Regions from separate parts of the Paenarthrobacter sp. A20 genome, predicted to be linked through region 1. Evidence: riboswitches for the same ligand, from Rfam matches in the RefSeq annotation. Region 1 holds a riboswitch; each other region holds the start of a gene.
What was found. A riboswitch is a leader RNA that binds a small molecule or an ion and turns the genes downstream of it on or off. The one in region 1 is predicted to bind cyclic di-AMP.
Positions count from the first base shown of each region.

Region 2: it holds a riboswitch for cyclic di-AMP, as region 1 does, so the genes downstream of both, J3D46_RS06750 (NlpC/P60 family protein) here and J3D46_RS09740 (C40 family peptidase) in region 1, are expected to answer to the same signal.
Region 3: it holds a riboswitch for cyclic di-AMP, as region 1 does, so the genes downstream of both, J3D46_RS08755 (hypothetical protein) here and J3D46_RS09740 (C40 family peptidase) in region 1, are expected to answer to the same signal.

Region 1 covers NZ_JALJWH010000001.1:2,039,956-2,050,478, forward strand. The annotation lists gene J3D46_RS09735 (M23 family metallopeptidase) at 1-792, shown strand, start outside; cyclic di-AMP (ydaO/yuaA leader) riboswitch at 918-1,099, shown strand; gene J3D46_RS09740 (C40 family peptidase) at 1,104-1,847, shown strand; gene J3D46_RS09745 (NlpC/P60 family protein) at 1,948-2,721, shown strand; gene J3D46_RS09750 (HNH endonuclease) at 2,939-3,439, shown strand; gene J3D46_RS09755 (NTP transferase domain-containing protein) at 3,482-4,387, shown strand; gene J3D46_RS09760 (molybdopterin molybdotransferase MoeA) at 4,384-5,742, shown strand; gene J3D46_RS09765 (FdhF/YdeP family oxidoreductase) at 5,794-8,100, shown strand; gene fdhD (formate dehydrogenase accessory sulfurtransferase FdhD) at 8,102-8,992, shown strand; gene J3D46_RS09775 (glycoside hydrolase family 38 C-terminal domain-containing protein) at 9,142-10,523, shown strand, end outside.
Region 2 covers NZ_JALJWH010000001.1:1,392,474-1,402,996, reverse strand. The annotation lists gene J3D46_RS06780 (carbohydrate kinase) at 1-328, opposite strand, end outside; gene J3D46_RS06775 (metallopeptidase family protein) at 420-929, shown strand; gene J3D46_RS06770 (cation diffusion facilitator family transporter) at 940-1,860, shown strand; gene J3D46_RS06765 (PEP/pyruvate-binding domain-containing protein) at 1,857-4,625, opposite strand; gene J3D46_RS06760 (universal stress protein) at 4,646-5,683, opposite strand; gene J3D46_RS06755 (FAD-binding protein) at 6,101-6,793, shown strand; gene J3D46_RS06750 (NlpC/P60 family protein) at 6,958-7,734, opposite strand; cyclic di-AMP (ydaO/yuaA leader) riboswitch at 7,738-7,930, opposite strand; gene J3D46_RS06745 (copper resistance CopC family protein) at 8,081-8,710, opposite strand; gene J3D46_RS06740 (NCS2 family permease) at 8,825-10,267, shown strand; gene hutG (formimidoylglutamase) at 10,342-10,523, shown strand, end outside.
Region 3 covers NZ_JALJWH010000001.1:1,820,723-1,831,245, forward strand. The annotation lists gene J3D46_RS08735 (VOC family protein) at 772-1,149, shown strand; gene J3D46_RS08740 (HAD-IA family hydrolase) at 1,195-1,878, shown strand; gene J3D46_RS08745 (aminotransferase class V-fold PLP-dependent enzyme) at 1,932-3,323, shown strand; gene J3D46_RS08750 (glycosyltransferase) at 3,320-4,333, opposite strand; gene J3D46_RS08755 (hypothetical protein) at 4,504-5,346, opposite strand; cyclic di-AMP (ydaO/yuaA leader) riboswitch at 5,350-5,537, opposite strand; gene J3D46_RS08760 (HAMP domain-containing sensor histidine kinase) at 5,646-7,139, opposite strand; gene J3D46_RS08765 (response regulator transcription factor) at 7,143-7,883, opposite strand; gene J3D46_RS08770 (winged helix-turn-helix domain-containing protein) at 8,537-9,403, shown strand; gene J3D46_RS08775 (histidine phosphatase family protein) at 9,641-10,165, shown strand; gene J3D46_RS08780 (hypothetical protein) at 10,170-10,496, opposite strand.

The DNA of each region.
Region 1 (10,523 bases):
GGCCCCGCTGCTGAGCTGCGGCCAGCCCGCGTCGTATCGGAGATCCGGCCACGCGACACCGAGCGCCAGGTGCGTCGCCGTAAGAGCCCGTTGCGCCAGGTAGCCGACTTTGCCGCAGCCAGTGGCGTCGGGCAGAAGGCCGGAGTTGCGCTTGCCGCCACCGGACTCGCCCTGACTGTCGGTCTGCCGGCCACGAGCCCCGTCATGGCCACCTCGGAATCAGGCCAAACCGAGTCGGCCCTTGCCGTCGCCGGTGGCAGCCAGCCCGAGGTTTCCGCAGCCGCATCCGCCAAGATCGACTTCAGCCGCGCTGCCGTTGCCACTGCAGCCGACCCCGACGGAAAGCTGAAGCAACTGCTCAGTGCGCAGTCCGCGGGCAGCATTCAGCGGGCCTCGTCGGCGGGCACCATGGCCAGCCCCTTGGACACGCTGACCACAGCTTCCCCGTTTGGCTACCGCGTCAGCCCCCTCACGGGCGGCGCCGGCGACTTCCACCGCGGCCAGGACTTCGTGGCTCAGTGCGGCACCGCCGTACATGCGGCAGCCAGCGGCAAGGTCACCTTTGCTGGATGGCACGAGTACGGCGGAGGCAACCGCGTGGTGGTAGACCACGGGAATGGCCTCGAAACCACGTACAACCACCTGTCATCCTTCACCGTCAAGGTGGGCCAGACGGTCAGCCGCGGCGATACGGTCGCACTGAGCGGCACCACAGGCGCTTCCACCGGCTGCCACCTCCACTTTGAGGTCCAGGTCAATGGTGAAGTTGTCGACCCCATGGGCTGGCTCTAGGGCCAGTTGATGGTTGTCTCTCGCATTCGTGACACACCCCGTGACCTGAATGTGACATTCGCGTTCAACTGTTGTACCGTACAAAGCGCATCGGCTTTTTAGGGGGCCGGTGCACTTGAGTGGATTGCCTAGCTCTGCCACCACTCGAGGTCCGTTCGCATAAATCGTCTGGCAGGGGCGGGGGAACCACTTCTGGTCTTCGAAAGAAGGCCTTGGGGTTAAGTCGCAAAGCTTCCTTGAAGCAGCGCGGCCGGATGACTCCCATCCGAATCCGACAGCTCACCTCGCAGGCATTGGGAGAGGCTACCTACGTGTCATCACGCACTACCCCTGCGCGCCACCGCGCCGAATCGGTTCGTACGAACCCCTTGAACACGCTTTCCAAGGCTGTTTCATCGAATGCCGGTACCGTTGGCCGCCAGGCCGTCGTTCTGGCAGCAGCATCAGGCCTCGTCCTCAGCGTCGGCTTGCCGGCACAGGCAGCTGACACCGACGTTTCCAAGTCGGAAGCCTCCAGCACCCAGCAGATGGTTACCACCGCCGTCGTCACCGCGGAGCCCACAGCTACCGTTTCCTTTGAAAGCCCCGTTGTGGCCACCAAGGAAGCCCCCAAGATCCAGCGCGCTTCGCAGACCACCCAGCGGGCCACTGCAAACGGCACGCAGGACGCAGCAGGTGCTGTCACCGCCAAGTCGTCCGAAGCCAAGGACGCTGCTTCCAGCGCCGCGGCCTCCGGCCTCGCTGCCATCGCCTACACCGGCATTGGCCACCCGTACGTTTGGGGCGGCACAACGCCCAACGGATGGGACTGCTCCGGCTTCACCCAGTGGGTCTACGCACAGGCTGGCATCAGCATCCCGCGCGTCAACGCCTGGACGGCCATGAAGCCCACCAGCACTCCGGCCCCCGGTGACCTGGTCATGCAGAACGGCGGAGCCCACGTAGGCATCTACGTTGGCAACGGCATGATGATCAGCGCTTTGAACCCGGGCCAGGGCACGCTCCTGCACTCAGCTGCCTCCACCGGCACGTCCTCCTTCTTCACCCTCCGCTAGAAACAATCCGGTTCGAGGTTCGCCAGCATGCCCCCCAAGTGCTGGCGCGCCGATTAGCCGCGTGTACCCCAACTGCATGCGGATATGAAAAGAGAAAACCATGACCAGTGCAAACAAAGTTGCACGGCATCGCGCTGAGGCCCCCAAGACCAGCTCGCTTGCCGTCATCGCCAAGGCCGTCAGCGACAACGCCGGTGGCGTTGGCCGCCAGGCAGCAGTCATTGCCGCAGCTTCAGGCCTGGTCCTGACCGGTAGTGTTGCTGCCAACGCTGCCGAGACCAAGGTGGACCGCGAGTCCACCTCGACGTCCACCCTTGACGTCCAGTCGGTAGTTCAGGCGACCATCGCTGCGGACTCCACGGTTGCCATCTCCTACGAGCGCCCCGTGGTCACCACGGTGGAAGCTCCGGCTCCGGTAGTGAAGAAGGCTCCGGCCAAGGTTGAAACCAAGGCGGCCACGGAGAGCACAGCAACGTCCGGCAACGCTACGGTCGCCGTCAACACTGCGGCTCCGGCGGCAAAGGCTCCGGCAGCTGCCAGCGGCCTTGGTGCAGCAATCGCTGCTGCCGCCTACGCACAGCTTGGCGTCACCCAGGACTGCACCATGTTGGTGACCAACTCCCTGGCCGCCGTTGGCATCAACTTCCACGACTGGCCCGCTGGTTACCTGTCCCTGGGCCGCACGGTCAGTGCAGCAGAAGCGCAGCCCGGCGACCTCGCCTACTACGCCAACGGTGGTTTGGCTGGACAGGCCCACATCGCCGTCTACGTTGGCAACGGCATGGCAGTCCATGGTGGATGGAACGGATCCACCACGGCACTGTTCAGCGTCAACGTCGGCTCCGGCCCGGTTTTCATCCGCGTCAACGGCTGATCCCACATCATCATGAACACCCCGCAGGCTCCGGCCGGCGGGGTGTTCTGCTTTAACCGCGCATGAACTCTTGCCGACACCGCAGGCGAAACGGCAGAAAGATTCGTGGATACGGCATATAAGTGCTTACCCTTATGTTGTCGATCCACAGCCCGTACAAGCAGAGGGCAGCCGGCCCTCGTGCCCCTGACGGGTGCGGCCGTGAAGAGGTACGTGCATGCGCACACTCGTTCTGAATGCTGGATATGAACCGCTGGCGGTAATAACATTCCGCCGGGCGCTGGTCCTTGTGCTCACTGGGAAAGCTAGCGTTGTGGCCGAAGGCGACGAGCCTGTCGTCGGGCCACAGGAGATTCTCGGACGACCATCCGTGATCCTCCTCAACCGCTACATCCGTCCCCGGTACAACAGGATTACTGCCGTGAGTCGCCGCGGGGTCCTTCGCCGCGACGGTCACCACTGCGCCTACTGCGGGAAAACAGCCCACACCATAGACCACGTCCACCCCAAGTCCAGGGGCGGCGCGGATTCCTGGGAAAACCTGGTTGCGGCGTGCTTGAAATGCAACAACGCCAAGAGCGACCACACGCTGGCCGAAATGGGTTGGAAACTCCGTTTCAAGCCCGGCGTGCCCCAGGGAACCATGTGGCAGATCAAAGAACTCGAGAAACCTGCGCCGGACTGGGACCCGTTCCTGTTGCCGGAATCCGCTGCCTGATCGATTTCTGCTGACCTCCGGACGTCCGGGTAATCTGGGCGGATGGAGTTCAACGCCGTGATTTTGGCGGGAGGCAGGGCCACCCGCCTCGGAGGCGTGCCCAAGCCGTCGCTGACGTACGACGGCGCGTCGCTCCTTTCGCATGCCCTGCAGGCAGTCCGGGGTGCCGCAGCCGTGGTAGTCGTAGGGCCCGATGCTTCAGGATCCGGCGGTGTGCTGCTACCGGACAATGTGCTGAGGGCGCGGGAGGAACCGGCGTACGCGGGTCCGGCCGCTGCGATTGCAGCGGGCTTGGCCGCGTTGAAGAACCACGGCATGGGCGCTCCGTGGACGCTTGTCCTGGCTTGCGATATGCCGCATGCCTCCCGTGGCGTTGCACTCCTGTGGGAAGCACTTGCCTCACAGCCCGGGGTGGAGGGGGCCATGGCGGTCTCCGCGGACGGCCGGAAGCAACCGCTGCTGGGCGCCTACAGCACCGCAGCCATGGAACGGGAGGTAGGCGTAGCTTCGCAAGGTTCCGGGTTAACGAACTCTTCAGTGTTCCGGCTGCTTGCTAGGCTGAATGTGCTGGACGTTGCCGTCCCCGCAGGCTCTACGGATGACGTGGACACGTGGGAGGACGCAGCGGCCTTGGGCATTGACTACGAGTTGGAGGCGCACGTGAAGAGCCAGGAAGAGACGCTCGAGGAATGGTGCCGCACATTGCTGCAGGCGTTTGAGCTTGAAGGCGTTGAAGTGGACGTTAACGAGGTCCTGGCAGTGGCTGGCGTTGCTGCGCATTCAGTGGTGCGCCCCGCCGCACCCTTGACCACGTTCATCGCCGGATACGCCGCCGGCATGGCCCGCGGCATTGGCCAGGCCAGCGACGACGCGTCCATGAACGCTGCCTTGGACCTGGCCCGCAAAGTTGCCCAAGAGTATTCGGAGTCCGGGGCTGGCGCCGAATGACCCAGGCCCCCAACGAGGGCCATCACGCGGCACACACGTGGCATGAGGCTCGGCAGCGCGCGTTCGATGGCGCTGCTCCCATCCCGCCAGGCCCGGTCCCGCTGGGGTCTGCCCTTGGCCGCACCTTGGCATCGGATGCCCTGGCAGTGCAGGACATGCCCCACTATGCTTCTTCCGCCATGGATGGCTGGGCCGTCAATGGTAGCGGCCCGTGGATACTCAGTGAGCCGGGCCAGAGGCTTGCGCCTCACCAAGCCAGTCCCATTGTTACCGGTGGGCTGATACCTCCCGGGGCCAAAGCCGTGCTGCGCAGCGAGAGTGGCGTCATCACTACGGACGACGACGGCCTTCCGGTCCTTGCGTTGGGCGGCACCGCCAAACCGGGGGAGCCGCGCAACGGCCAACACATCCGCAGGGCTGCAGAAGAGGCAGCCGAGGGTGATGTCCTGCTCAAAGCCGGGACAGTGCTCAACCCGGCGCACATCGCGCTGGCAGCGTTGGCAGGCCTGGATCACGTGGAAGTCATGGGCAAACCACTGGTCAGGTTCCTTTTGACGGGTTCGGAGGTGGTGGCCCAAGGTATCCCGCGGCCTGGACAGGTCCGGGACACCTTCGGCCCGCAACTCGGCGCCGTGGTGGAACTCCTGGGCGGTATCGCCGGGGAGCAGCTCAGGGTGGGCGACAGTTATGGGGAGTGGCTCGCCGCACTTCAGGACACCGAGCCGTCCCCCGAGGAACTCAGCGCAGACGAACCGTACGCAGAAACTGAACCGCCTGCCGACGTCGTCATTACGACCGGCGGGACAGGGCGTTCGGGGACTGACCACTTCAGGCGGGCGGTGGCAGAACTTGGTGGCCGGTTGCTGATCGACGGTATTGCCATGCGGCCTGGACATCCGGCCGTGTTGGCGGAGTTGCCCGATGGCCGGTTCGTCCTGGGTCTGCCTGGAAATCCGCTTGCCGCGATGATGGCCTTATTTACCCTGGGGGCGCCCTTGCTGGCTGCCTTGGGCCACGGAAGCCTCCAGGAAGTGGGCGAAGTTCCTTGTGGAGCGATGATCGACGCGGAGCCCGGACGGACCCGCCTGATGCCTTTCAAACTGGTGTATGGCTTGGCGTCGCCGGCACAGCATGCTGGCCCGGGAATGATGCGTGGCCTGGCCGGTGCGGACGGGGTCATGGTGGTACCGCCGCATGGAGTCCAACTGGGCGAGCTGGTCCCGGCCTTTGCCTTGCCGTGGGGCAAACCGTTGCCCGCGCCGAAGACACCTGAAGACAAGCCCCGCAAGGCGCCGCCGCGGAGCCAAAAGAAGACCCCGCCAGGTCCGGTGGACTGGAGTGCCCTAGACGCATGAGGGCCGGGGCCAGCCTCCTGGTCGGTGCCCACAAAGTGCAATGATGGACTCATGAACAGGCATGCTCCCGAACAGGACATCAACGAAGATGACCTGCAAATCCATCCGCCCAAACAAGCTGCGGCAGGCCTTAAAGCCGTCACCGTTGCCCTTGAACGGGGATACGCCCAGGCCGGGGTGGCCCGCACGGTCCGGTCCATGCTCAGGGTCAACCAGCATGATGGCTTTGACTGCCCCGGGTGTGCATGGCCGGAATCCATAACCGGAAGGCGCAGTCCCGCTGAATTTTGCGAGAACGGGGCCAAGGCGATCGCCGAGGAAAGCACCACCCGGACCGTCGGTGCCGAATTCTGGGCGAAACATTCCCTGGCCGACCTTGAGGATAAGACGGAGTACTGGCTGGGGAGCCAGGGAAGATTGTCGGAACCCGTGGTCATCAAACCGGGCGACACTCACTACTCGCCCATCAGCTGGACCGAGGCATTCGCCCTGATCGGCGAGCACGTCAACGCCACCACGCCGGACAAGTGCGTCTTCTACACCTCCGGCAGGACGGCCAATGAGACGGCCTTCATGTATCAACTGTTTGCACGAAGCCTCGGCACCAATAACCTGCCGGACTGCTCCAACATGTGCCATGAATCCTCCGGGAGCGCGCTCAACCCAACCATCGGCATCGGCAAGGGCACTGTTTCCCTGGAGGACATCCACCACGCTGAGCTGGTACTGGTAGTAGGCCAGAACCCGGGAACCAACCATCCCCGCATGTTGTCCGCCCTCCGCGACTGCAAGAACAACGGCGGAAAGATTGTAGCCGTCAACCCGCTCCCCGAGGCCGGCCTCCTGAACTTCAAGGATCCGCAATCCCTCAACGGCGTCATCGGCGGCGGCACCACCATCGCGGATGAGTTCCTGCAGATCAAGGTCGGTGGCGACCTCGCGCTGTTCCAGGCGCTGGGCCACTTGCTCCTGGAGGAAGAGAAGCGAAACCCGGGCACCGTCGTCGACCATTCCTTCATTGAGCAGCAGACCGAAGGGTTCGCGGCCTACAGGGAAGCGCGTTCGGTGCTGGACTGGGACGAAACAGAACGGGCAACAGGGCTGACCAGGGAAGAAATCACCAAGGCTGCCGGCATGATGGCCGCGTCCAAGGCGACCATTATTTGCTGGGCCCTTGGACTGACCCAGCAGCCGCACTCGGTGGATACCCTGCGGGAAATCATCAACCTCCTGCTGCTCCAGGGAAACTTCGGCAAGCGCGGGGCCGGTGCGTGCCCCGTCCGTGGACACTCGAACGTCCAGGGTGACCGGACCATGGGCATTTGGGAGAAACCCAAGGAATCGTTCCTGGCCGCGTTGGACGCCGAATTCGGCTTCCACATGCCGCGCGACCACGGCTATGACTCCGTGGAAACCCAGCACGCCTTGGAAAAGGGAGACGTGAAGGTCTTCGTGTCCATGGGCGGAAACTTCGCAGCCGCGGGATCGGACACGGCGGCCCTGGAACAGGGGCTGAGGAACGCCGGGCTCACCGTCCACATTTCCACCAAGCCCAACCGCGCCCACGTGGTGCACGGCAAGACATCCCTGATCCTTCCCACGCTGGGGCGGACGGACACGGATGACAAACACCCCAAGGGAAAGCAGTTCCTGTCGGTGGAAGACTCCATGTCCGTCATCCATAAAACGCAGGGCCGGCTGGAGCCGGTCTCAGATCACCTGCTGAGCGAGCCGGTGATCGTGGCCCGCATGGCACAGGCGACACTGGGTGAGAACCACAGCGTCGACTGGCGGGCCATGGCAGAGGATTACGACGTGATCCGCGACCACATTGCCAGGGTCATTCCGGGCTTTGAGGACTTCAACGCCAGGGTCCGGACCAAGAACGGTTTTGTCCTTCCCAACCCGCCCAGGGATACCCGCACCTTCGCCACGGACATCGGCAAGGGGCGGTTCTCGGTGCGGCCACTTGAGTACCTGGAAGCCCCTGCCGGTCACTTGATCCTGCAGACGGTCCGCAGCCACGATCAGTACAACACCACGTTCTACGGCTTGGATGACCGGTACCGGGGCGTTTCCGATGGACGCCGGGTCATCCTGGTGCACCCCGGAGACATCGAGGATTTGGGATTCAAGGACCGTGACCTGGTGGATGTCATTTCCACGTTCGCAGGGACGGAACGGCGTGCCAACAAGTTCAGGCTCATCGGGTACCCCACGGCCAAGGGGTGTGCCGCAGCGTACTTCCCCGAAGCCAACGCATTGGTGCACCGCGAGCTGGTGGCCCGGGAATCCAACACCCCTGGCTACAAGGCCATGACCGTGCGTTTCGTCAAGAATGAAGAGAACGGATCCTGACATGGGACGAGTGACGCAGCGCCGCAAGGTGCACAAGTTTGTCCTGGACGGCTCGCCACAGGCACTGGAGCATCCCGTCCGCTTCAAGGAGGACGTGCTGGCAGTGGAGGAGCCCCTGGAAATCCGGTTGGGGGACATGTCCTTCTCCGTCACCATGCGCACCCCCGGGGACGACTTCGACCTCGTGGCGGGATTCCTTGTCTCGGAAGGCATCGTGTGGGAACCTTCGCAGCTGATCTCCGAACGGTTCTGCGCGGGGGAGAACGAAGACGGTGTGCAGACCTTCAACGTGGTGGACGCCCAGCTCAGGCCTGACGTGGTGAGGCCTGACACCGGGCGCAACGTCTACACGTCCAGCTCGTGCGGGATTTGCGGCACTGATTCCATCGACGCCGTCCGCAAGTCCTCCCATCACAGTCCCAAGGAAGACGACGTCACCATCCCGGTCAGGGCGCTTGCAGCTCTGCCGGACCGCCTCCGGGAGGCGCAGGCGGTCTTCGACAAGACCGGCGGCGTCCATGCTGCCGGCCTCTTCAGGATCCACGACGACGGCACCACCGAGCTGCTGTGCCTCCGCGAAGATGTGGGTAGGCACAACGCGGTGGACAAAGTGGTGGGCTGGGCCTTGCGTGCAGGAATGCTGCCGTTGAGGGGCACAGTGCTCCAGGTATCCGGCAGGGCATCCTTTGAACTCGTCCAGAAAGCTGCCATGGCCGGCATTCCTGTTCTGGCCGCCGTCAGTGCGCCGTCCAGCCTCGCGGCGGACCTGGCGGAGGAAACCGGAATTACGCTGGCGGGGTTCAGCCGCGGACACAGTCTGAACGTCTACGCCGGACGGGACAGGATCGTCGGGGAAACAGTCGAATCGGAGCGGCAGGTCGTCGGGGGATAGCAGGCAATCACTTGGCTATTAAGCTGGAACAACGTAGATTTTATCCATCGATTGGAAGCGCGGCGACCCCAGAATCGCCGCCCGTGCCCGGCACATCCGGGGCGGGGCTGCCAACCTTGTTATTCAGCTGAAGCCCAAAGGGGAATTAATTGCACGACGACCGCCGGATCACTGAACAGCGTCTTGACCGATTTGTTCGGGAACGCATTCTTCCGGCCATTTACGGCAGGGCCATACCGCTGCAGCTCAGCAGCTGGGATGCTCCGGGTGAGCCCGTGCCGGCTGCGGAGGCCATCCGCCAGCTCTTCACGCCCCAGGAACACGGCGCCCCCTGGGGAAAGGCCTGGAGCACCAAGTGGCTGCACCTTCAGGGCGAAGTTCCGCAGGACTGGGGCATGGCCGATTCCACGTCGGTGGAAATCATCGTGGACCTCGGCTTCAACAGCGACGCCCCCGGATTCCAGTGCGAAGGCACTGCCTGGCGTGCCGATGGCAGCATCATCAAAGCGATTTCCCCCCGGAACTTCCACGTCCCGCTCAAACTTCTGGGTGGTGGACTGTCCGTCGACTTCTATGTGGAGGCCGCCGCCAACCCGGACGTTGCGCAAGGCTGGTCCTTTGCACCCACACCGTTAGGGGATAAGGCCACCTCCGGCGACGATCCCCGGTACCGCCTGGGCCGCATCGCCATGGCAGAGCTGAACGAAACGGTCTGGGAACTGAACCAGGACATCTGGACGCTCAGCGGCCTCATGCATGAACTCCCTACTGAGCTTCCCCGCCGCCATGAAATCCTGCGGGCGCTGGAACGGATGCTGGACGTTATGGACCCGGACGATGTCGCCGGGACCGCGGCGGCAGGTCGCGAGGAGTTGAAAGTGGTCCTGGACCGTCCCGCGTATGCATCCGCGCACCAGCTCCTGGCCACCGGCCATGCGCACATCGACTCGGCTTGGCTGTGGCCGGTCCGTGAAACCATCCGCAAGTGTGCCCGGACGTTCTCCAACGTGGTGGCCCTCATGGACGAGGATCCGGATTTTGTGTTCTCCTGTTCCTCGGCCCAGCAGATGGCGTGGATCAAGGAGTACTTCCCGGAGCTCTTTGTCCGGATCCGGGAGAAGGTCAAAGCCGGTCAGTTCATTCCCGTAGGCGGCATGTGGGTGGAATCGGACACCAACATGCCCGGCGGCGAGGCGATGGCCCGCCAGTTCGTGGAGGGCAAGAGCTTCTTCCTGAAGGAGTTCGACGTCGAGTGCCAGGAAGCCTGGCTGCCTGACTCCTTCGGCTACTCCGGCGCCATCCCGCAGATCGTCAAGGAAGCCGGTTCCCGTTGGTTCCTGACACAGAAGATTTCCTGGAACAAGGTCAACCGGATGCCGCACCACACCTTCACGTGGGAAGGCATCGACGGAACCCGGTTGTTTACGCACTTCCCGCCGGTCGACTCGTACAACGCTGAACTGCACGGCCGCGAACTGGCCCACGCGGAGCGCAATTACCGGGACCACGGCCGGGGGACCATGTCCTTGGT
Region 2 (10,523 bases), 650 kb from region 1:
AATCGATATCGAAGGTGTAATCAGCAGAACCGTCGGCAGCTATGCGGGCCGTCGCCGTCGCGGTCTTTCCGGCTGACATGGAGCCGGGCAACAGCACCACACCCGCGCTGTGCAGATGTGCTGCGATGGCGTCGCCCCGCGCATCACGGCCAATGGCGGTCAGCAAGCCGGCTTTGACGTCCAATCGGCCCAGGCCGAAGGCGACGTTGGCCGGCGAACCACCGGGGTACTCCACCTGCCCATCGGAGGACTGCACGATGTCGATCAAGGCCTCACCTACAACGACGACGTCGAGGGGCTCAGGCGCGAGGGAAGAGGTGCCGGTCATGCGGTTCCTGTGTCTGTCGAAAAGAGATTGACTTTTAGTATCTCTCATCACACACGGCGCCGATGCGGCCGCAGCGGACTAAAGTCGGATCATGCCCGCGAATCTTCCTCCCGGCTTGCCCATCGTCCCGGACGGCGAGCGCCCTTCGTCTCCCCTCAGGGAACGGAACGCGGTGCACAGTCCCGTTGAGCACAATCCCGTGGACGAGGCCTACGCGGCTGGAGCGGCCCGGCCTTTCGAAATGTCTCCCGAGGAATTTGAAGAGGCAGTCAGTGACGCCTTCCAACTGATCCCGCCCAAGGCGGCCAGCGCCATGGACAACGTAGCGATATTCATTGAGGACGACTACACGCCGCAAGCCGGAGAAGATCCGGACACAGTGTTGTTGGGACTCTACGAGGGCGTCCCGCTGACCGAACGTGATTCCTGGTGGGAGGCGGGCTCCCTGCCTGACCGGATCACCATTTACCGCCAGCCGATCCTGGACATCTGCAGCACGCGTGAAGAAGTCATTGATGAAGTGGCCATCACTGTGGTCCATGAGATAGCTCACCATTTTGGGATAGACGACGACCGCTTGCATGAGCTCGGCTGGGGCTAGCCTTATATCCATGGGGCACGACCACAACCACTCCCACGGAGTCACAGCAACCGGCAAGCATCGGAAGCGGCTCATTGCCGTCCTGGCCATCACCTTAGGGGTGGTGGGCATCCAGGTTGTTGGCGCCGTCGTGTCTGGATCCTTGGCCCTGCTGGCTGATGCCGGCCACATGCTCTCTGATGCAGCAGGCGTTTTCATCGCCCTCATGGCGGCGTGGATTGCTACGCGTCCAGCAAGTGACCAGCGCACCTATGGCTATCAGCGGGCCGAAGTGCTGGCTGCCCTGGCCAACGCCCTGATTCTGATTGTCATCGCTGTTGTGATCATGATCGAGGCCATCCGCCGTTTCGGGGAATCCCCGGACATTCATACCGATGTCATGCTGTGGGCCGCCATTCTGGGTGCCGTGGCCAACCTTGTCTCGCTCCTGATCCTGCAGGGTGCACAAAAGGAAAGCCTCAATGTCCGTGGCGCCTACCTTGAGGTCCTTGGAGATCTCCTGGGTTCCATCGCGGTCATCGTGGCAGCAATCGTCATCATGACCACGGGCTTCAGCGCGGCAGACCCCATCGCCTCTGTGGTGATCGCATTGATGATCATTCCCCGTGCCTGGCACTTGCTTCGCGACGTGGTGGATGTCCTCCTGGAGGCCACCCCGAAGGGCGTGGACGTGAACATGATCCGCGAGCACATCCTCGCTGTGGATGGGGTGGTCGAGGCCCACGACATTCACATCTGGACCATCACTTCCGGCGTGCCCGTGTTCTCAGCCCATGTTGTGGTGGAGGACGCGGTCCTCAACGCCAGCGGGGCGGACAGCATCCTTGACCAGCTGGGGTCCTGCCTTGGCCGGCACTTCGACACCGAGCACTGCACCTTCCAGTTGGAGCCTGTGAGCCACTCCGAGCACGAATCGCACCAGCACGCCTAGGCTGTCCCGCCACCCGCGTCCTCAACGCTGACCGTCCCGGCGCCCCCGTCCACCGTGACGCGCTGACCGGTCCCAAGGCGCGATGTTGCGTCCGGAACCCCGACCACTGCGGGGATCCCGTATTCACGGGCCACCACTGCACCGTGTGAGTTGGGCCCGCCCATCTCCATGACCAGTCCCCCAGCAGTAAGGAACAGCGGCGTCCATCCTGGGTCCGTTGACGGTGCGACGAGGATTTCTCCTGGCTCGAGGTGCGCGCCAACGGGATCCATGATGACGCGCGCCGGTGCTGTCACGAGGCCTGCCGACGCCGGGCTGCCGGACAAGGTGCCTGGGCGCTGTTTTCCGCTGATCCCCGGCGTGGCCTCTGGTTCGGTTCCATCAGACAACAGCACCCGCGGGATATGCCTGCGCCGGAGTTCCTGCTGGTAGGCCGCACGATGCTCGGCCACTCTTCCATGGAGGTCATCTCCAGCCAGCGCAGCCTCAGCTTCGTCAAGATCCAGGAAGAAGATGTCCTCAGCACGCTCAATGCGCCCGGACTCTGCCAGTTCGCGTCCCACCGAGAGCAACTGCTCCCGCGCGGCAGCCAGTCCCAGGACGAGGTTGTACTTGGGCAATTCGCGAAGCCCCGCGAACCTCCTGGTCCGGTCCAACGCGACGCGCACGATCGCCGCGTGCACCGGGCTCTTCGCCCTGGCCCGCGCCACGAAGCGCGCAACCTGCTCATCCGCTTCCCGAGCGGCTTTTTGGAACTGCTGATCCGGAGGTTCTGCGCCGTCCGCGAGCCTCAAGTAGTTGGCGACGACCCCAAGGATGTGGGTGGGATCGTCTGACCAGCGGGACATGCCGAGGTCGATCTCGGCAACGGCCCGGTGCCCGTACAGGCTCAGGAAGGAATCCAGTCCTGACTGTGCAACGGGTGGGAGGCTTCCGTCCCGATACTGTTCCGCCAACGCCGCTGCCGTCCGGCCAGCCATGAAGGCAACGGCGTCGGGGTCGTCGCGGATCTGCGAGGCAAGCTGCCACAGGGCCAGATCCATCTCTGTGGTGACATTGTTGGGCAGGCCGCGGATCACCGTCTGAAGTTCGTCGTACGTGGCTTGATCCCCCAGGATCCGCCTCACCAGCGCCAGCATCGCAAAACCGAGCGCGGGAAGGGGCAGTACCTGCGGCACTGTGGCGAACAGCTCCTCGCCAAGGATTCTTTGGACGTGGGCGAGCCGCTGATGGGACGTTGCCGTACGCGGGACATCGAGGGTTTTGCGAAGTTCCGCGGTCAGCGCCTCTAGACGTTTCATGGCGGCAGCCGGGCGGAACAGGCCGCGGAAGAGTGACTCCGGCACACGATACTTGGCAGCGACCGGAGCGACGTGGCGAATCAGCTTCAGGGGTGTCTTGATTCTGACTGTGAAGCGTGGATCGTCGAACAGGCCACGCATGAGCGTGGCTGACCGGGCCTCCATGACATCGAAAACCCGCGGCACGATTGCCCGGCCAACCCGGCTCCTCAGCACCGCAGTGAGGTCGAAGAAGATGCGCTGGCCCGCCTCGTAGTACGGCGGTGGCCCGGACCGGGGATCCGGGACATCGAACGCCGCAGTCCTGGCAACGGACGAGGCTATGAGGCGGATACCGGCCAGGCCCATGGGTGTCAGTGGCCTGGTGAGGCCCTGCGCAAGACTGAAGTTCAGGAAAGCGTGCTCGCCGGCGCCCGGAGGTGTGCGCGTGGTTTGCGGATACAGGGTGGTAATGGGCCGGGCCTGGGTTAGCCAGAGTTTTCCATCATCATCGATGGCCCACTCGGTGTCCTGCGGAGCGCTGTAGTGCTTCTGGACTTTACGGCCCAAGTCCGCCAAGGCGAGGACTTGGGGATCGCTGAGGCAAGGGTGCGGGGCAGGAGCACCAGGACCATCCCGGCCGGGGCGCTCGACACGTTCCGTGCCACCACCAGGAAGCGAACGGATCTCCACCCGCCTGTCCCCGATGGTCCTTTTCACAATGGACCTTCGACGGACGTCCACAACATACTGGTCCGGATTCACCGCTCCGGACACCACGGCCTCTCCCAAACCAGGGCTGGCGTCAATCACTGCCTCATACCGGTTCCCTGTGACCGGATTGGCGGTGAACATGACACCGGCGGTAGCGGAATCCACCATTTCCTGCACGACCACGGCCAGCGTCACCGAAGCATGGTCAATGCCGTTGGTGGTCCGGTAGGCCACGGCACGGTCTGTCCAGAGCGAGGCCCAGCAGCGGCTAACGGCCTCCAGCACAGCGTCGACGCCGACGACGTTCAGGTATGTGTCTTGTTGGCCAGCGAAACTCGCGAAGGCCAGGTCCTCGGCGGTAGCTGACGACCTGACGGCGACAGGGACGTTGCCTCCCAACTGCTGGTAGGCGGACCGCACGGCGTCAGCCACCGCAACCGGGACTCCGGCGTCGAGCACCAAGGACCGGGCACGGGTGGCGAGCCCGTTCAACTGGTCAAGATCAGAAGGGCCGGCCGCTTCCAAGGCGGCAATGACCTCCTGCAGGCCGATGTCCGAGAGCGCGAGCCGGTATGCCGCTGTGGTGAGGCAGAAGCCATGAGGGACGGGCAACCCGGCGCTTGCCAGCTCACCCAGGTTCGCGGCCTTGCCACCCACTTCCGGAAGCATAGGTGCGCGGATGTCGGCAATATCCAGCGTGAACACCGACCCGGACGCGACTGGGTCCGCTCCTTGGTCCTGCGGCTGCTCCCCGGCCTGCTGGCTGTCCATGGAAGGTGGCAATCCGCGGCTTAGGCTGCGCCGAGCATCGGCCCAAACTTGTCGCGGTCAGCAAGCCGGGGATCCTCACGGTCCGGGACCACCAGCACCGGCCCCTTGGCGTGGTGCAGGACGCCGTCCGAGGTGGAACCCAGGAGCATGCCAGCGAACCCGCCGCGGCCACGGGTCCCCAGCACCACCAACTCCACGCTGCGGCTCGTCTCCACCAGGACGTCCACCGGCGATCCATCGCGGAGGTCCGTCTCAATGGTCAGGTGCGGGAAGTGGCTCCTAAGCCACGCGACACCTGCGTCGAGCTGGACCCTGATGTCCGCAAACAGAGCATCGCGGTCCAACGGGGCCGGGACCCAGGCCAGGGAACCGCTGTACTGCGGCACAGCACAGATCACTCGGAGCTTGGCGCCCATGCGCTGGGCTTGCTCAGCTGCTTCGAGCACTGCCACACGGGCTTGCTCGGAGCCATCCACGCCCACTGCAACCACGTTTTCCACGGTGCGGGGGCCTGCCTTGGCATGCTCGGCCTTGATGTGTTTGTCCTCGGTATTCTCCCCCAGCCGGTCGGCGCAATACAGGGGCACCGTCACGGTGGGGCATTTGGCGTGGGCCGGCAAGGCGCTGCTGACGGAACCCAACAGGCGCCCGACGAAACCCCCACGGCCCCGGCTGCCGAAAACAAGGAGTGCGGCCTCTGCAGAGAGATCCAGCAGGACACCTGCAGCGTCGCCGTTCTCCACCGAAGCGTCGACGTCGATGGCATAGCCGGAGATCTTGTCCATGGCCTGCTTCACGATCGCATCCGCGCCCTCGCGAATCACTGAATCGTCCACGGTTGCGTAGCCACCGTCCAGCCCTGATGCGGCGAAGATGGGCACTGAGTAGGCCGTGACGATGTGCAACGGAAGCTGCCGGCGCTCTGCTTCCCGCGCGGCCCAAACCAAGGCACACTGACCGTGCTCCGAACCGTCCACTCCAACGACGATGCCGCCTGGTGCGACAGCTTGGTCGTCGCCCCGCTGTGGCTCTTCACTGTGTCTGCCGTGCTGGTCCATTGGGGCCCGCCTCTCCACCTACTGCTTGATGTTCCGGCTATTCTGCCAGAGGTTTTCCGGGTCGGATTCCCTGACTGCTTCATTGTCAATGGCCGGGGCAGGAGAAACCTGGAAATTTCTCCTTCCAAGGCCCACTATTCTCGGTCGGCAACGCCGAATCAAGGCGACTTTGGGCTATGTGTATAACGGTCCGGGCTCGGTTATCGGAGGTCCATTTTGCGCTCCGGATGAACAACCCAAACACGCGCATCCGGGAGGCTATCCATGGCCGAAAAAGTTCGGTAGTGTTCGAGTCACCGAATGGCCGGCAAACGTGTTTCACGACACACTCCGGCCATTTATTTGCGGCCGCTTGGGGAACTCGGACGCGACCCCACGCGATGCCGAAGGGCACACACGTCAAGGAGGAACCAAGCAGTGTCACTCACGCCTGATTCCGCCACGGAACGCACCACCACCGTGGTCATCGGAGCCGGCTTGTCCGGCTTGGCAGTTGCCAGTGAGCTCAGCCGTTATGGCGTGGGTTCCATCGTCGTGGACGGCTTTGGTGCGTTGTCCGCAACGGGCCCGTCGGTCCATACAGGTATGCTTCAACGCTGCGACGCCGCCGATCCCGCTGCAATGAAGGAACGCAACGAGATCCTCCGCCACTTGCGGAACTACGCGGCAAGCCATCAGCTGGACGTCCGCAGCACCACGCGCGCCGTGCGCCTTGATTTCCTGGGCTCGGATCCGTCACAGCAGATTGGCTACGGTTTGGCCGCCAGCATGACCACTGCGGGGCTGAGAACCGGACTCCACGTATCCGGCCCCCTCGAATCCACCCGTCGCCAGTGGGCAGTCCACACCGCCAACGGGGTTCTCCTGGCCGACCACATCGTGGTCACGCGCTGTGCGCAGAGCCAGCTGCGCCGGATGCTGGCCGAACTCGGGATTGCCATCGGCCAAAACCTGGCCGCGGCCATGAGGGCAGTCGGGATGCATCTTGTAGGCGTCGGCGAACTCATTACGCCCACCCCCAAGGAAGTCCTTCGGCAGGCCAAAGCAGTGGGTCAGGCGATCTCTTCCAAGGTTGCCCTCCCGGCAGGGCCAGGCCTGGCCACCGCCTAGCCGATCCAACCGGCACACCCTGCCCCACTACGCGGCAAAGGCGCGCCTACCCGCCGTCGTACGTCCATGTCTGGAACTTTTACGCACAAAACTTAACGCCAAAGGCCGGTGCCTTCGAGGAGTGATTCCTCAAAGACACCGGCCTTTGGACTGAAGCGTGAGGCTTATGCGCCAGCGCGTACGTAGGTCAGGGGACCCGTTGCGGTCAACCAGCTGATCGGGTGGATGCCCGTCTGGTTGCCGTTGATGCCACCGCTGATGGCCTGGCCGTTGCCGATGTAGATGGCGACGTGGCCGGACTGAACGATCATGTCACCGGGCTGGGGGTCGCTGACGACCTTGCCGTAGTTCATGAACTGCATGGGGCCAAGGTCACCAACAGGGATGCCTGCGGAGCCGAGAGCCCGTTCCACCATGGCGGTGCAGTCCTGCATGATGCCGATCTGGGCGTAAGCCGAGGCAACCATGGCTGCGTTGACGCCACCGACTGCCGGGGCAGCAGCAGCGGGAGCAGCAGCAGCCGGAGCGGCAGCTGCGGCCTTGGCGACAGGAGCCGTTGCAGCGGCAGTGGTGACTGCTGCCTTCTTGGCTACGGGAGCCTCAACGACGGGAGCCGGCTTCTCGATGACCGGAGCCGCTACGGAAGCAACGGCAGGGCGCTCGAAGTTGATGGTCGCCGTGGAGGCGGCGGTAACAACCTGGGTGGGAGCTTCGGAGGCGGTCTCTGCGACCGTGGCGGGGCTGGAGTCCCGCTGAACCGGAGCTTCAGCTGCGTGGGCGGCGATGGAGCCGGTCAAGACGAGGCCCGAGGCTGCTGCGATGACAGCTGCCTGGCGGCCAGCGCCGGAGGCGTTGCTGGCAACTGCCTTGGAGATGGAGATGAACGGATTAGGACGTACGCTGTCCGCCTTACGACGGCCGCGAAGAATGCGTGAAGACATGAAAGAGCCTCTCCCGATGCCTGCGAGGTTAGCTGTCGGATTCGGATGGGAGTCACCCGGTCACTATCCCCCGCTGTTCAGCGGAAGCTTCGTGACTTCACCCCAAGGCACGCTCGAAAGCGACCTAAAATGGGTTCCCCGTCTCTGCCGTAAGGTTTGTCTGCGAACGGATTCCGGACTGCGGCAGAGCTAGGCAATCAGGCCGGAAGTGCCCGCTACGTGGAACAGGCACAGGTACAACCGTACGCGATGATCACGCCGAAGTCACATTTAAGTAACGAGAACTACTCTTCTGGCGTGTCGCGGTGACCGTTTCGAGATATTCGCAGGTACGTAGAAAACCCCGTTATTCCGCGGGATTCTCGCCATCCGCGTCGTTGGAAGCAGCGAGTTTCCTACGTGCCGTAACAGCCAGAAAGATAACGAGTCCGATAGCAACAACGGCCAGTCCCACGATGCTCCACGGGAACGGCTGGGAGGCATCCGCGGCCGGTTCGCTGGTGCCCGTTCCCGGCGCACCGGTACCGGCCGTCGGTACCGAGGCTGAAGGAGCCGAAGCAGACGGTGAGGCAACCGCCGAACCGCTTGCCGACGTCGCGCCTCCGGCTGCCGTGAACGTAAAGGTGCCCTCGATGGGGTGCGAATCGCTGCTGACGACCCGCCAGACCACCGTGTACTCGCCCGCGGGTGCGCCTTCGCGCAGCTTCTGGACAGCTTGGTTGTCAATGATTTCCACGGGACCGTCTGCCCAGTTTTCGCCGCCCGCCGTGACTGTTACGCCCGAACCGATGGCCAGCGGCCGGTTGTTGAACGTGATGGAGACCGACGCCGGGACGACAGTCACGCTGGCACCGTTGGCCGGCGTGGTGGATTCGGCGACGTCATGGGCGGACGCCGGAGCCGCGGAAAACAGCAAGGCCGACGCGAAGGCGAGGGCAGCAACGACGGCGGCCAGAAGCGGGCGGATGGTACGCATGGGGCGGTTTCTCCTAGTGTTGGCTTCCTTACAGACTAGGCGAATCGTCCGGGGCGCCCGTATCCGACCGCATAGGATTTGAGAGCACACTCCCCTCGATCCCCGGAGTCCTTCATGCTTAAACAAGGTTCTGCAGTCGACCGCTACTTCAAAATCACTGAACGTGGATCCACGTACTCCCGGGAAATTCGTGGCGGCTTCGCAACGTTCTTCGCCATGAGCTACATCGTGGTGCTGAACCCCCTGATCCTCTCCGGAGCGGACTCGAGCGGAGCGTCCCTGGGCTTCACGGCCGTCGCAGCCACTACTGCTTTCGTGGCGGGCATCCTGACCATCCTCATGGGCGCGTGGGCCAAGCACCCGTTCGCCGTTGCAACGGGGCTCGGCGTGAACGCGTTCGTGGCCGTCACCGTGGCCTCACACCCCGGACTGACCTGGCCGGACATGATGGGCCTCGTGGTGCTTTCCGGCGTCACCATGCTCATCCTGGTGCTCACCGGTTTCCGTACTGCGGTGTTCAAAGCCGTTCCAGAAGCCCTCAAGACGGCAATCGTGGTGGGCATTGGTCTCTTCATTGCACTGATCGGCCTGGTCAATGCCGGATTCGTGCGCCGCATCCCGGACGCCGCCGGCACCACGGTTCCCCTGGGGCTGGGCGTGGACGGCAAGCTCATGGGCTGGCCCACCCTGGTTTTTGCGGTGGGCCTGATCCTGACCATCGCCCTGGTGGTTCGCAAAGTCCGCGGCGCCATCCTGATCGGGATCGTGGTTTCCACCGCCCTGGCAGCCATCCTTGAATTCACGCTCCACATCGGCCCGAGCTTTGACGGCAAGAACGTCAACCCGCGCGGATGGTCGCTCGTGGCGCCCACGCTCTCCGAATGGGGCGCCCCGGACTTGTCCCTGATCGGCAAGGCGAACCCTTTCGGCGCGTTCGAGCACCTCGGTTTCATCGCTGCTGCTTTGCTGGCCTTCGTGATCCTCCTGAGCATCTTCTTCGATGCCATGGGCACCATGGTGGGCCTGGCAAACGAGGCCGGAACCGTGGACAAGGACGGCAACATCCCCAACGTGGACCGGGTCCTGCAGGTTGACGCCCTCGGCGCAATCGTCGGTGGCGGCGCGTCCGTATCGTCCAACCAGATCTTCGTTGAATCCGGAGCGGGCATCGGCGAAGGCGCACGCACCGGCCTCGCCTCGATCGTTACCGGAGTGCTGTTCCTGGTGGCCATGTTCTTCACGCCGCTGATCAACCTGGTTCCGTTCGAAGCCGTTGCCCCGGCACTGGTTGTCGTGGGCTTCATGATGGTTTCCCAGGTGGGCAAGATCGACTGGCAGGACTGGGGCGTCGGCATCCCGGCGTTCCTGACCATCGCCCTGATGCCGTTCACGTACTCCATCGCCAACGGCCTGGGCGCCGGCTTCATCTCCTACGTCCTGATCCGCACGTTCCAAGGCCGTGCCCGCGAAGTCCACCCGCTCATGTGGGCTGTGGCTGCCGCGTTCCTGCTGTTCTTCGGCATCGGAACCGTGGAAGAGCTGCTCGGGGTCAAATAGGGAAATCCGGGGTTTCAGACACGCGCGGTGCGGGGTGGCTGGTTTTCGCGTGCCCGTTCGGGTGTGCTTGAAGCATGGAAACCACCCTCGCCGTAGATGTCAGCCCCACCCCGTGGACCGGCCGCTTTGACGGCGACGGTGCCGGGCACCGCCGGTGGTGGCAGGCTGTAGCACCCCTGACGTCGCCCGCGCCCGCAACGGCATCGCGTCCCGCCGTCGTACTTGGGTTCTGCAGCGACGCCGGAGTCCTCCGCAA
Region 3 (10,523 bases), 220 kb from region 1:
GCTATCTTCAATGCTGGTCAATTCTTGAGCTCGGGTTGGAACCTTCTCCGAACGAAACATTCATCATGGATGTTTACAGCGTCCATGTGGCAGCAATGGGAATGCCATGTGCTTGGAGGGATGGCTGAATGGGGAACCTTCGACTTAGAGTACGAACGTTATTCAAATCCAAATTGGCGAAGCCGGATTGGAATGTGGCCCATATCCCAGACCTGTAACTGGTAGCCAAAGGAGGACTTGGCGATGCCGAGACATGCCGTGCATAAGTGGGTCCTGCTGGGAACTACGCTGTTTCCGTGGGCACTCGGATCCTACGCCGTCTACGTCACTTCGGCGCAGTTTTCCGGTCTCGGCATCTTCGAGTCCTACCGGGCATTTGAGGCCGGTTCCAACCTAGGCAATGCCTTGTGGTTCCTTCTTTGGACAGGGATCTCTGCTGCGGTGTGTTGGTTTCTTGTGCGAAGACCGGGCCCCATCGGAGCGGTTCAATCCGGGTGTCACGCACTATACTGCTACGGCACTCCGGCCGCCCTACTGGTTTTTCCAGACGCAGCCATGGGTTTCGCGGTTTCGCACGTCCGGGCGTTCACAGACGACACTGTCTTGCATTCGCCCGTGGTCGAGTTTCTTGTTGTCAGCGGCATGGGGGCTTTGGCCTGCGCTTTCGTCATGTCCCTCGTATTCAAGATAAAGAAGCCGCGTCGTGAGGCTTAGGCTGCCGAAATCAAAGACCCCTACCGGTTTCCGCCATGCCCCGTTAGCCTGTGGCGCATGGACTGGAAACTTGAACTGGTATTTGTCCCTGTCTCCGACGTCGATCGCGCGAAGGACTTCTACGTCAACAAGGTTGGTTTCAACGCCGATTTCGATGAGCGTCCCATGGACGGAATCCGTTTCGTGCAACTGACTCCTCCGGGTTCGGCGTGTTCCATCGCCATCGGGGAGGGGCTCAGCGATGCCCCTCCCGGTACAGCCCCCAGCCTCCAAGTGGTGGTGGCGGACATCAACAAAGCGCACGAGCAACTCAAGGCCAATGGTGTGGACGTGAGCGACATCGACATCCAGGACTGGGGCCACTTCGTCTACTTCGCTGATCCTGACGGCAACAAGTGGGCGGTGCAGTACCTCCCGCAGCGGCCCAACGGCTAAGTCACACTTCAGCACCACCCCATGAGCGTGCGGCAGGATGGAACCATGAGCCATCCTGCCGCACCCGTGCTGACTGTCCGCGCCGTCCTCTTCGACATGGACGGAACACTGGTGGACTCGACGGCGGTGGTCGAGCAGGTGTGGCTTGAGTTCGCCGAGCGTTACGGCTTGGATTTCAACGAAATCCTGCGCACGTCCCACGGTGTCCAAGCCGGCGACACAGTGCGCCGCTACGCTCCCGCGGGAGCCGACTTCGCAGCGCTGACGGCCGAACTTGGCGAGATGGAGCGTTCCCGGACGGACGGTGTGATCGCGCTTCCCGGTGCCGAAGCATTGCTGGCCGGCCTTCCTGATGATGCCATCGCCTTGGTCACCTCAGCAGACCGCATCCTTGCCGATATCCGCATGCAGGCGGCCGGGCTCACCATGCCATCCACTGCCGTGACTGCAGAGTCCGTCACCCATGGCAAGCCGCATCCGGAGGGCTATCTCAAGGCGGCGGCGCTCCTGGGAGCCGACCCGGCCGACGTCGTGGTTTTCGAAGACGCGCCTGCCGGGATCGCTGCTGCGTGCGCCGCGGGGATGCGGACTGTTGTGGTGGGCAAGGCCGCTGCCAGGCACAATGCGGAGCTGGAGCCGGGCATGTGGCGGATTCCGGACTACTCGGCCGTGACGGTCACCGCTGTGAAGGACGACGACGGCGGGCACCTCCTCACGCTGACCCTCTAGTACCGCCGGGTTAAAGACTGTTCCACGCGATAAACCGGGCGTAGGCTGTGCCCATGTCTGCGATGCCGGAGGCGTACGGTGCTGCACTGGAGCGGGCCATGGCCCACGCCGGTGACTGGCTTGCGTCGGTCCCAACACGTTCAGTCCGTCCGTCCTCCGATGCCGATCAGGTAGCCAAGAGCATCCTGTCGCGTTTGCCGGAGGAAGCCACCGATGCCGCCGAGGTAGTTGACGAGCTCGCCGCTCTGGCTGAGCCAGGCCTGATGGCGATCCAGTCCGGACGGTTCTTTGGGTGGGTCATGGGCGGAACCCTGCCCGCAGCCATGGCCGCAGATTGGCTTGTTTCGGCGTGGGACCAGAATGCGGGGCTTCGATTCGCCACACCGGCGGCCGCCGCCATCGAGGAATCAGCGGCCGCGTGGCTGCTGGACCTTCTCCACCTTCCGGCAAGTGCCGACGTCGGATTCACCACAGGCGCCACCACCGCTAATTTCGTGGGGCTGGCGGCAGGGCGGCAGTATCTGATGGACGAGGCGGGCTGGGACTTGGAGGCCCTGGGGCTGACCGGCGCCCCTCGCATCACTACCTTTGCAGGCAGGGAGCGCCACGCTGCAGTGGATCTGGCGTTGCGGTATCTCGGCTTGGGGGCGTGCGTCCCCGTAGACGCCGACGAGGAAGGACGCATTCTCCCCGACGCGCTTGCCGAGGCCATGGACCAGCAACCCGGACCGTCGCTGGTCTGCCTGCAGGCGGGCAACCTGCATTCCGGCGCCTTTGATCCCATGGAGGAAGCCATAGCCGTGGCCCATGATCGTGAAGCCTGGGTGCACGTGGATGGTGCCTTCGGTTTGTGGGCGGCCGTCAGCCCGACGCTGCGGGCCCGCCTGGCCGGAGTGGAAGAAGCAGATTCCTGGGCCACGGATGCCCATAAGACCTTGAACGTCCCCTATGACTGTGGTTTGGCAATCGTCGCCCGCCCGGAAGCTTTGAGGCGTGCTTTCAGTGTCCACACGAGTTACCTCATTGCCACGGATGCCGGACCGGGGGATCCTTTCGAGAAAGTGCCTGAGATGTCCCGCCGTGCCCGGGGTATCCCTGTATGGGCAGCCCTGAGGCAACTGGGCCGCAACGGGGTGATCTCCATGGTGGAGCGGCTCGCTGCAAATGCCCGTGCCTTGGCCGAAGGACTCGCCGCGATCCCGGGAGTCGAAGTGCTCAACGACGTCGTGTTCACGCAGGTCTCGGTGAGCTTCGGCAGTGATGACCGGACACACCGTGTCACGCAACGGTTGATGGCCGAGGGCGCGGTGTGGATGTCCGGGTCCTCGTGGCGTGGACGTGAAATCCTCAGGATTTCGGTGAGCAACTGGACCACGGACGCAGGGGATGTTGCTGCGTCCATCGCCGCGGTTCGCGGCGCGGTGCAGGCTGAACCGGAGTCCTAGCCCACCACGTGGGCCGCGTGGAGGACGACGAACACCACGGCAGCGGACACCGCGGCCCAGCCAACTAAACGTCCCACCAGCCCTGTCACCGCGGACGCCGCCGTGGGTGGAGGCATGCGGCCGATGTCCCGGCGGAGCTCCCTGAAAGGAACCCGCCCCCTGCCAAGATCGCGTCCCAGGCGCGCTACGCCGCGCAGGTCGGCAAGCGCGGTGCGTACGACGTCGACACTTGAGGTGGGATCGTCGGTCCAGTCAACGGGGACTTCGTGAACGCGCAAACCACAGCGTTCGGCGATCACCAGGAGTTCGGTGTCGAAGAACCAGCCGTCGTCCGTCGTGTGTGGAAGGATGCGGTGCGCGACGTCGGCGCGGACGGCCTTGAACCCACACTGGGCGTCGGAAAAGCGTGCCCCAAGAACCACGTGCAGCAGGAAGTTGTAGCTGCGGGAGATGAATCCGCGGTGGGGACTGCGGGCCACCTGCGAGCTCCGTGCCAGCCGCGTGCCGACGGCGAGATCCGAATGGCCCGAGAGCAGCGGTGCCAGAAGGGGAGCGAGGGCCGACAAGTCCGTGGAAAGGTCTGCTTCCATGTAGGCGAGCATGGGTGATGGCGAGAACTGCCAGACGTGGCGGAGTGTGTTCCCGCGACCCCTTTGCTGGAATCGAACCACTCTCAGTTCAGGCAGTTCACGGGCCAAGCGCTCGGCGATCCTCAGGGTGTTGTCTGTGCTGCAGTTGTCCGCCACCGTGATCCGGAAGGTATGCGGAAAGGAGTCTGCAAGGTGTCCGTGCAGCCTGCGCAGGTTCTGTTCCAGGCGGTCTTCCTCATTGAACACGGGAAGGGTGACGTCCAGGACCGGGACGGCAGCGCGGGTGTCAATGGGGGAGCATCGGGTTTGTGGCCCCGCTTGGGCAAGGCCCTGCTGTGTGGTGCTTAACGCCGCGCCACCGAAGCGCGCCGAGTGGAACCGTCGTGGTGGAGCGCTGGTAGATGGGTCTGTGAGCGTCATGTTTCCAGAATGGGCCCGCCGATTAAGAGGGCTTTAGGTGGAAGCTGTGACCCCACTGTGAACCATGGACGGCACCTGTGAGACGCGAAAACCGCGCCGTTTCCCGCCATCCGCTCCAGTGGGTACTGGTGCGAACGGCGGGAACCGGCGCGGTGATCAAGCAGTCTGGCTTAGTACCAGTTGTTTGCCAGGTGGAAGCCCAGGGCGGCCGACGGGGATCCGTAGCGTTCCTTGATGTAGTTCAGGCCCCACTTGATCTGGGTCTGGTAGTTGGTCTGCCAGTCAGCACCCGCGGTTGCCATTTTGGTAGCCGGCAGCGACTGGACAATGCCGTAAGCACCGCTGGAAGCGTTGGTGGCGGTGGTCTTCCAGTTGGATTCCTTCTCCCACAGGGTGTTCAGCGCAGTCATTTCGCTGGCGCTCCAGCCGTAGTTGCCAAGGATGCTGGCAGCGTAGGCCTTGGCGGCGGCGGGGTCGTCCACGGCCTTCGGGGCGGCGGCCGCAGCTGCGGCCTCGGCAGCGGCGGCGGCAGCAGCGGCGTCGGCGGCTTGCTTGGCTGCAGCGTCAGCGGCGGCCTTCTCAGCAGCGGCTTGGTCGGCTGCGGCCTTCTCGGCGGCTGCTTTTTCAGCAGCGGCTTGGTCCGCTGCGGCCTTCTCGGCTGCAGCCTTTTCGGCAGCGGCCTTGTCCACGGCAGCCCTGTCAGCGGCGCCCTTTGCGGCGGCTGCATCCAAGGAAGCGGAGATTTCAGCTGTCTTGTTGTTGCTGACCTGGGCATTCGCCTGGGTCTCTGCAACGCGGCTTACCTCGGGGAGGGTCAGGGCGGCGTTGGCAGCAGTACCGAGCGATGCAACGCCCAGCGCAGCGGCTACAACACCGGCAACAACCGACATGCGGTGGCCGGACTTACCCTGGCGGGCAGCGTTCTTGAGGACAGCCTGCGACTTGGTCAACGGTGCGTTGTGCTCATCGCGGTGACGCGCGGAAGGGCGCGTCTGATCATTGAATTCAGACATGTGTGATTACCTCTCAGCGCCTGCGGAGTTAGCTGTCGGGTTCGGATGAGGTCATCCGGCCGCGCATCACGCTGCGGCTTCACCCCAAGGGTCCGGCATAAATGCCTGGGCCCGGAGACTCTGGGTCCCCCGTCTCTGCCTCGGAGTAAGAACGGACTCCGGGAAGTGGCAGAGCTCGGCGCATCCCGGATGCGGGTCAGTTGGGGCGACCCACCCTTTCGACGGTACAGGAGGAATTCGCAGAAGTCACATTTAGGTAACAGAGATCACGACGCCGGTGAGTCGCCTTGCTGACTTCGTTACATCTGTTCGTTGGCGACAGCGGGGAGTCGAAGGGCGAATTCCGTGCGCCCCGGCCGTGAGGTCACTTCCACGGTGCCGCCGTGCGCTTCCACGATGGATTCAACGATCGACAGGCCCAGTCCGGAGGTGCCCTCAGACCCCGATCGCGCGGCATCGGCGCGGGCAAAGCGGGAGAAGATCCGGCCCTGGAAATCCTCTGGAATGCCGGGCCCGTTGTCCGTCACGGTCACCACAGCGCTGCCATCGGCAGAGAGCATGACGCCGGTGACCACCGTGGTGCCGGAGTCGGTATGTTTACGGGCATTGGAGAGAAGATTGGCAAGGACCTGGTGCAGCTGCGTAGCGTCACCCCGGACCGTGACGGGCTCATCAGGCAGTTGAAGTTGCCAGATGTGGTCCGGTGCCATGACTTTCTCATCGCTGACAGTTTCGATCACCAACTGGGTGAGGTCCACGTCCGTGACCTTGACCGGCTGGCCTTCATCCAGCCTGGCAAGGAGCAGCAGATCCTCCACCAGGGTGGTCATCCGTTCGGACTGGCTCTGGACGCGTGACAGCGACTTTCGGCCGTCATCGGTGAAGTTCTCGGTCATCCTCAGCAGCTCGGTGTAACCGCGGATGGCCGTCAGCGGCGTTCGGAGTTCGTGCGACGCGTCCGCGACGAACTGGCGCACTTTGGTCTCGCTTTCCTGGCGCGCTTCCAGGGCATTGGAGACGTTGTTCAGCATCTGGTTGAGGGCATGGCCAACGCTGCCGACTTCCGTTCCGGGATGGGCGGCCGACGGCGGTACGCGCACAGCAAGTGCCACCTCACCGGCGTCGAGGGGAAGGCGCGAAACTTTGGTGGCTACCTCGGAGAGCTGCTCCAACGGCCGCATGGTCCGCCGGATGATCACTGTTCCCGCGAGGCCGATGATGACCAGACCGCCCAGGGAAACCAGCACCATGGTCCACACCAGTGAGGCCTCGGCGCTTTGCTTGTCCGCGAGCGGCAGGCCCGTGACGATCACATCGCCATAGGCGGTCTCGACAGCCACCAGCCGGTAGTCCCCGTTGGAGAGGGATCGGTCCGCCGGATCACTGTTCTTGGGGAGGGCCAACAGTACTTGCTCGTCGTCCGTAGAGAGCGACACACGATTGCCCTTGGCATCGATCAGGCCCGAGCTGCTCACAGTTGAGCCGTCGATCCGGGCGTTCAGTGTCCCAGCGGCCTGCCCGCGAGCCTCCAGCGGGTCAGGCCTTCCGGATCCAGGAAAGTTCGACGGCGGCCTGCCGAAGTCATTCGCGCGGCTGGACGCCTGCTCCAGCTGCCTGTCGAGCTGCCTGTTGAACACCATGTCCATGGAGGCGTAGCTCACCACGCCCACTGCCCCGCAGATGGCGACCAGCAGGGCCATGGCCACCAGGACCAGCCGCGTGCGCAAGTGCCAGGTGGAGGGGTTGAGCCAGCTGCGACCGGACGTCCTGGCCACTCCTGAAAGTGTGCTCAACGCCTAGTCCGCGGGTTTGATGACGTAGCCGGCGCCACGGATGGTGTGGATCATCGGCGGATGGTTGGCCTCGATCTTCTTGCGCAGGTATGAGATGTAGAGCTCTACGATGTTGGCCTGTCCGCCGAAGTCGTAGTCCCACACCCGGTCCAGGATCTGGGCTTTGCTGACCACGCGTTTGGGGTTTTCCATGAGGTACCGCAGAAGTTCGAACTGGGTGGCGGTGAGGGGAATGTCCTCCCCGGCACGGGTGACTTCGCGGGTGTCAACATTCAGGGTGAGGTCGCCCACCACCAGCTCGGCAGTGTCCATGGCGGCCACGCCGGAACGCTGGACCAGGCGGTGGAGGCGCAGGAGGACTTCCTCCATGCTGAAGGGTTTGGTGACATAGTCGTCGCCGCCGGCCGCCAGGCCAACGATGCGGTCCTGCACAGCGTCCTTGGCGGTGAGGAAAAGCGCGGGAACTTCGGGGGCGAACGCTCGGATGCGGTTGAGGACCTCCACACCGTCGAATCCGGGCAGCATGACATCCAGAACAAGGACGTCGGGCCGGAAATCCTTGGCGAGCTTCACAGCCTCGGGGCCGTCGCCGGCAACTGCTACCGACCAGCCGGCCATTCGCAGGCCCATGCTCATGAGTTCGGCCAGGCTGGGTTCGTCATCCACCACCAAGGCGCGGATAGGTGAGCCGTCCGGGTGGGACAGTTGGGGGAGATTGTTGGTCATGGAATGCGAGGAGGCCATGGGACAACTCTCTGTTCTGCGGGTTAGCGACCGCTTTGCCTGTCCTGTGAGGATGCTGTGAAGTCAACACTAGCGAGGTGGGAGTCCGGAAGCCGTGAGCCTCGAGGAATCCCGTTTCTACGGCTTGTAGCAGATTTTCGGCGGAAAATTCCCGAACGGGGCCCCCGGCGATTGGACAACAAGTGTTTCAGATCGTGAGATTCCGCAGCTGGGTACTTCCCGGGAATGCCGATGCACATCATGCCCGATTGGCCGAAGAAAATTCAGTGGATGGCGAATATTTCTTGTCTCAGTCGAATGAAATGGCGTTCATTTATCACAACCGCTGAATTGTGATTTACGGCACAATAGACCTCTCCGTCTCAAAATGTGGACGGTTCGGCGCTTTGTTACTTGCGTGTTGCCATTGTTACGTTGCACACTTCCAATGTGAACAAGAACTCAACAGCACCTGCAGCCGCAGCAACCTGGTCCAGCACACCCGCTGGCCATGATGACCGCTGTTGTCGAATGCAAGCCTAACTTTCCACCCCAAGAAGTTTCAGGCATTCGCCCCCTAGCCCAGCGTTGGGCGCCCATCCCCAAACTCATTGCGGGGACAACCAGCATTCGAAGCCGCGATGACGGCTATTCACTTTTGAGGTAAGCACTCCATGTCAGTTGCATCTGGATACGTCCACATCTCCGTCCGTAACGCCAACAAGGCCGCGTCGAACGCAGGGCTCCGGCCCGGCTTCGGCAACCGCCCCGGCTACGCCCCCGCCCAGCAAGGCACGGGCCAGCAGGCTCCCGGTTATGTTCCACAGGGTTACAACCCCAACTCCTATGGCCAGTTGCGCGCTGTACCTACCGCCGAGCCGGCACCCATGACTGCGCCCACTCCGGTGATTGCCCAGTCCGACAGGCTCCGCCCCGTTGCCAACGACAACGTGGCCCGTGGCTTTGTGCTCTACATGGGCATTGACGAAGAAACCGCAGCGGCAGCCGGCACCTCCATTGCCAAACTTGCCCAGGAAATCCGCGCCTATGCGCAGTCCCTCGTGACCGGCGCTGAGAGCTATGCTGCCGTGGCAGTCGCCCCAGCCGGCGCGCCCGGGTCCGCACTCGACGTCGTGCGTTCTACCTTCGGTGACCCCACCGTCGCCGCACGCCAGCGCACCGAAGCTGCCCGTCCGACGCCCCAGCAGGAATCCCGCCCCTCCGGCGTGCTGATCGATCTCGCCCGCCGCGAAGTGCACCTCGATGGCGAATCCCTGAACCTGACGTTCAAGGAATTCGAGCTCCTCAACTACCTCGTCGAGAACGGTACCCGCACCGTGGGTCGCGACGAACTCCTTGAGGGTCTGTGGCGCAACGCCGAAGAGGTGCCCAACGAGCGCACCATCGACGTCCACATCCGCCGCCTCCGCTCCAAGCTCGGCCGCCTCGCCAACACCGTCCGCACGGTCCGCGGCCAGGGCTACCGCTTCTACGAGCACCCCGAAGTTATTGTGTGGGCCGCTCCGGAATACTCGATCTAAGCAGTACTGCAGCCGAAAGGCGGCATCATCCCTCTGCGCCTGCGCTCGTTCCTCACGCAACAACGGCGCTGTCGGGATATGCCGTCTTTCGGCTTTTGCTTGCCCTGAAGAGGATTGGCCTCCGCGGCTGAAGGGTCCGTGCGCGAGGGGTGTGTGCGGGCTACCACCTGCATTGGCTGGTGAAGCCCCTTGGCACGCCCGCTGCCGCCGCGTGTCCGGGGCGGATAGGGTTGGTTCATGAGCGACCACCACATCAAGCGCCTCGTGATCATGCGGCATGCCAAGGCTGATTGGCCCATGGGTGTGCCTGATCATGAGCGTCCCCTCGAAGAGCGTGGGCACCGTGAGGCTCCGCTCGCGGGCAAGTGGTTGCTCAAGCAGGGCGTGGTGCCGGACTTCATCCTGTGTTCGTCCGCACTGAGGACCCGCCAGACGTGCACCTGGGTGTGCGATGAGCTGGGTGACAAAGCGCCGACGCCGAAGCTTGAAGAGGGCCTGTACGCCGCCTCCGCGAACCGCATGCTAACGGTCATCAATCATGTCCCCGACACCGTGACCACCCTGATGGTCATCTCGCACATGCCCGGGGTCCAGGACCTCGCCATGCACTTGGCTTCGCGCGATTCGGACCACGACGCCTACATGGATGCCGCCACCCGATACCCAACGAGTGCGTTGACGGTATTGGAGACGGAGAAAACCTGGGCTGAGCTGGATGGGCAGGATGCGCGGCTGACGCACTTCACGGTGCCCCGCACATAACCTGCTACTGCGAGTTGCTGGAATCTCCGTGCGCCAACTGCGGCATGCACATGCAACGAATCTCGAAAACGGGCAGGCCCGCTGCTTCATCTCCGTGCCCCGTTGCGATCAGGTACTCGCCGTCGAACATGTAGACCGGCAACTGCGGTGCCATGTATTCGTTGTAGCGGCTGGGGTACACCCATTGCCCGCGGATATCGAAAGCCGGCAGTGCGTAGGGATCGCGCCGGTTGTGGGCGCTCGGATACAGTCCGTCGTCGATCATGATGTAACTCACCAGGCCATACGTGTGATGGTGGTTCATGTCCGTGGGAAAGAGGATTGCTTCCACAGTTGGGCCCCTTCAGAAGTTTCGACG